DNA from 2 places in the Metabacillus sp. YM-086 genome. Region 1 is predicted to be linked to the other one. Evidence: a T-box and tRNA genes for the amino acid it is inferred to sense, from the RefSeq annotation. Region 1 holds a T-box; the other holds one or more tRNA genes.

Region 1 (2,413 bases):
ACAGACCGTTGGCCAGATGGAATACATGATCGAATTGAACGGATGTTTGAGCAGACAGAAGAGTGGTTAGCATTAACAATCGAAAAAGTGATCAATAGCTTAAGGAGCTTATTTGATTATGTGCTTCTTCTTGCGATTATCCCGTTTCTAGTTTTTTATATGTTGAAAGATTATGATCAAATTAAAAAAGCTGGTTGGTATCTTACCCCGCGAAGATGGAGAAATGAAGCGATTCAATTTCTAAAAGATATAGATCATTCATTAGGAAGCTATATTCGTGGCCAGCTGTTTGTTTGTTTGATCATTGGAACAGTTGCATTTTTATCTCTTTGGTTTTTTCATGTGAAATATCCATTAATACTTGGCTTATTAATTGGTGTAACAAATATCATCCCTTATTTTGGACCAGTGATTGGAGCGGTACCAGCCTTAATTATTGCTGCTACAATGTCAACAAAAACAGTCATTATAGTAGTGATCATCATTTTTGGGCTGCAATTTATAGAAGGAAATATTCTAGGGCCCTTAATAGTTGGGAAAAGCCTCCATATGCATCCAATCGTCATTATGTTAGCCTTATTGGCTGGTGGAGAAATAGCGGGTGTTGTAGGATTAATGCTCGCTGTTCCTATTGTAGTCATTTTAAGGGTTGTTATTGTTCACCTGGCACAATTTAGACGACAACATTGACATTTGAATAAGGCTTGTCTATAATTCTCGATAGTACAATAATGAAAAAACAATGAAGGAAAAAAGTACGTTGTGACCGCTTTAAAGAGAGGAATTTCCCTGGCTGAAAGAAATTCTAGAGTAAGGACAGCTGAAAGCTATTCCTAAGTGCAGAAAAACCTGCCGTCAAAACCACGTTACGGTTTTTAAAGTGATGGACTTTTGGTCCATAATCAGGGTGGTACCGCGAGCTAACTCTCGTCCCTGTGCAAAGAGGTAATTCTTTACACAGAGACGAGAGTTTTTTGTGTTAAGAAAATTCTAAAATAACACCTAATTTTAAGGAGGATACATATGAAACACTTACAATCTGCAGAAGTACGTCAAATGTTTTTAGACTTCTTTAAGGAGAAAGGTCATACTGTTGAACCTAGTGCATCTCTAGTTCCGCATGAAGATCCAACATTACTTTGGATTAACAGTGGGGTTGCCACATTAAAAAAATATTTCGATGGTCGTGTGATTCCAGCAAATCCGAGAATTTGTAATGCACAAAAATCAATTCGAACGAATGATATTGAAAACGTAGGAAAAACTGCTAGACATCATACATTTTTTGAGATGCTTGGTAATTTCTCAATTGGCGATTACTTTAAGGTAGAATCAATCGAATGGGCATGGGAATTCTTAACAGACGAAAACTGGATTGGGTTTGATCCTGAAAAATTATCAGTAACGATTCATCCTGAGGACAACGAAGCATTCGATATTTGGAAAGATAAAATTGGTATTCCTGAAGAGAGAATTATTCGTTTAGAGGGGAACTTCTGGGATATTGGTGAAGGACCTAGTGGACCAAATACCGAGATCTTCTATGATCGTGGTGAAGAATATGGAAATGACCCTGAAGATCCTGAGTTATATCCTGGTGGAGAAAATGAACGTTATCTTGAGGTATGGAACTTGGTATTCTCACAATTTAACCACAATCCTGATGGTACATACACACCACTTCCTAAGAAAAACATTGATACAGGAATGGGACTTGAGCGTATGGTCTCTGTCATTCAAAATGTACAAACAAATTTTGATACAGATTTATTCATTCCAATTATTAAAGCAACTGAGCAAATTTCAGGTGAAGAATACCGTAAAGATAAAGAAAAAGATGTGTCATTTAAAGTTATTGCCGACCATGTTCGAACAGTAAGCTTTGCGATAAGTGATGGGGCTCTCCCTTCTAATGAAGGTCGTGGATATGTATTGCGACGCCTGTTAAGAAGAGCGGTACGCTATGCAAAGCAAATTAATATAAACCGTCCATTCATGTATGAGCTTGTTCCAGTTGTTGCTGAAATTATGGTCGATTTTTATCCAGAAGTCAAAACAAAAACTGAATTCATTCAAAAAGTGATTAAAAATGAAGAAGAGCGTTTCCATGAAACATTAAATGAAGGGCTAGCCATCCTTAGTGAAGTAATCAAAAAGCAAAAAGAAAAAGGAAATAATGAAATTCCAGGAGAAGATGTATTCCGTCTATATGATACGTATGGATTCCCTGTTGAGTTAACTGAGGAATATGCTGAAGAAGAAGGCATGAAAGTTGATCATGCTGGCTTTGAAGAAGAAATGGGTAGACAACGTGAACGAGCTCGTGCAGCTATGCAAAAGGTTGATTCTATGCAGGTTCAAGGTGGCATGCTTGGAGAAATTAAAACGGAAAGTGAATTTGTTGGATACAATC
Region 2 (2,413 bases), on a different contig from region 1:
ATGTGCTCAGATTTAGATTCTCCAGATAAATTCATCATCTCGTTTTCACTTAATTCAACAATTTTACTTTTTTCCCTTAGTAATTGATTACTTTCATTGATAACAATCTTTAGAAACCAGGTTTTAAAATACTTTGGTTCCCTAAGCTGATTAAGTTTTTCAAATGCCTTTTCCATAGCGTTACAAACAGCATCCATACTATCGTGTTCATGATGCAAATAACAATAGGCCATCCGATAAGCTTGATCCTTTAACAATATCATGAGTTTACCAAACGCTTCAGAATCTCCCTTTGTAGCAAGCTTTACAAGCTTTTCTTCTTTCACTTTTATCCCCCTCACACCATAGCGTAGATATTTATACAATCACTTTAAACAAAATAGATGAATTAGCTCTTCATGTATTAGATACAAAAATTACTTAAAAAGTTTTATAATTTCACTATTTTTTAAAATTAATTTATCACGAAGGGAATTTCCCTATAATTTTCCTCTAAAAATACACTCAAAGTGGATTATCAATTTCTAAATATCAATAAATAACATTTCAATATCATTTTTTGTGTTTTTATCTCAAATTGATATTTGTTTCATATCAATTTGAGATATATAATAAAAGTAAGAAATCTAAGTAAACGCTTACAACTCTATAACAACAACGTTACTTGTTATTCTTAAGGAGGAAATACCATGAGCCAATTAGCAAGAGAAATCAAAGTGAAGGATTTATTAGACAAACGCAAATTCAATGAAAAGGAAATCGCGGAAATGTCAGATCCACAAATTGAATATTTTCACTGGCTCTATTTTGAAGATTCCGTTTACGATTATATGTAAATACTATAAATGAACACGAAAAAGGCTTTGTACTTTAAGTACAAAAGCCTTTTTGTTATGTATGACTAATTATGTCGCCTAGTATATTATATATGGTGGAGCCTAGCGGGATCGAACCGCTGACCTCCTGCGTGCAAAGCAGGCGCTCTCCCAGCTGAGCTAAGGCCCCATTTAGCACCGTTGAACCTTTTATTGATATGACAACACAAGCGTTACTTATACAGCCAGCTCATTCAAAGCTACCCTTCGACACATAGATTGTCCCACTTATGGCTGCTACGTTCCCGTCCTGACCAGATTCATGGGTTTCTATTGCGAGGACTCTGAAAGTCAACACCGCTTATATAAGGCAAACCTTCCATTATCATACCGCTAAAAAGGAATTCATCCTCGCTAGAGCGGGTTGCGAGTTACAGGGCACCGCTACCTCCCCGACTATCAACGGTATGTATAAGAAAATAAATATATGTTGTTTTTAAAATCATTCCCACCTATGCCGTTTCCCCAGATGTTTTGATAACCTGTTTTCAACAGGTGGGTTTCCGCATATTAACCTGCTGCAATCCTACTAAGATAGGCGTGGCATCAGTTAATTTATATAGGAATCCCTAATAAATAGTAAGGTTTAAAACATGTAGGGGCAACGAACATTGCAGGATGACTTATCTTGTAGTCATACTATATCACGGAAAAATACTTCTGTGTAGTGGAAATTACCTGTTATTTTGGTATCTTTATCCTTAATACCCTGTTAGATAGCAAGTATTTTAAAACCCTAATTCACATTCTTTTTCAACAGGATAGTAGAAGTTAGGGCTAAATTAATTGGGGATTGATGACTGATGTTATTCATTGTTGATTTTTCGTGGAGGTGTAGGAAAGATAGGCGGAGAAACTCCGGTTAAGGTATATAGTAGATGCTTAAAAAGCTAATATTAGCGGATATATTCCGGTTAACCTATATATATATACCTAAATCTAAAGATTAGGTTCATATTAGCGTAAAAACTTCCCTTATTTTGTGGGGAATGTTGATATTTCTCAATTTAAACGGAATTTTTACGTTTATTTTTAAATTTAGTAAAAAAACAATTATATAGTGTGACACATGTTCTTCTAATCAATTATCTGTTAATTATCGTGCGAATTACCATTCGCATAATTACGGTTATTTCAAATTTTGTACTTCAAAACCGAACCCACCCATAAATAAAAACACGATGATTTTCTAACACCCATTCCATTTGTGAAAAGGAACTAAAAAAGACACTAAAAAATAGTGTCTTTTTTAGGGTGTATGTGGTTAACACTTATTACCGTAAATCGTTGCACCTATAATAATTAGCAAAATAAATAACACAACGATAAGCGCGAATGTATTCGGTCTATAAGTAGGAGCACAATATCCATAAGCAGGGGCTTCATAAGTGTAAGGCATTACAACTGGCTGATGAGGAACATTTTCTGCAGCAACATGAGGCATGTTTGCTCCAGCCATATGTGGACTATTTTCATATCCGTACATTTAAACATCTTCCTTTCGATTGTCAATATTAAATTCTTAGACGATATAGTAT

The links. A T-box is a leader RNA that pairs with one kind of tRNA and senses whether it is charged. The one in region 1 lies ahead of alaS (alanine--tRNA ligase), so its partner is inferred to be a tRNA-Ala.
Region 2: it has a tRNA-Ala gene. The T-box ahead of alaS (alanine--tRNA ligase) is inferred to sense a tRNA for this amino acid. The anticodon was not compared.

What each region holds. Positions count from the first base shown of each region.
Region 1 is NZ_JBLUOI010000007.1:105,813-108,225, forward strand. Features, by position in the region: gene ACEWK1_RS05155 (AI-2E family transporter) at 1-690, shown strand, start outside; T-box leader at 734-938, shown strand; gene alaS (alanine--tRNA ligase) at 1,024-2,413, shown strand, end outside.
Region 2 is NZ_JBLUOI010000001.1:57,255-59,667, reverse strand. Features, by position in the region: gene ACEWK1_RS00335 (sigma-70 family RNA polymerase sigma factor) at 1-326, opposite strand, end outside; gene ACEWK1_RS00330 (hypothetical protein) at 690-836, shown strand; tRNA gene ACEWK1_RS00325 (tRNA-Ala) at 930-1,005, opposite strand; RNA gene ffs (signal recognition particle sRNA large type) at 1,015-1,280, opposite strand; gene ACEWK1_RS00315 (YjcZ family sporulation protein) at 2,140-2,274, opposite strand.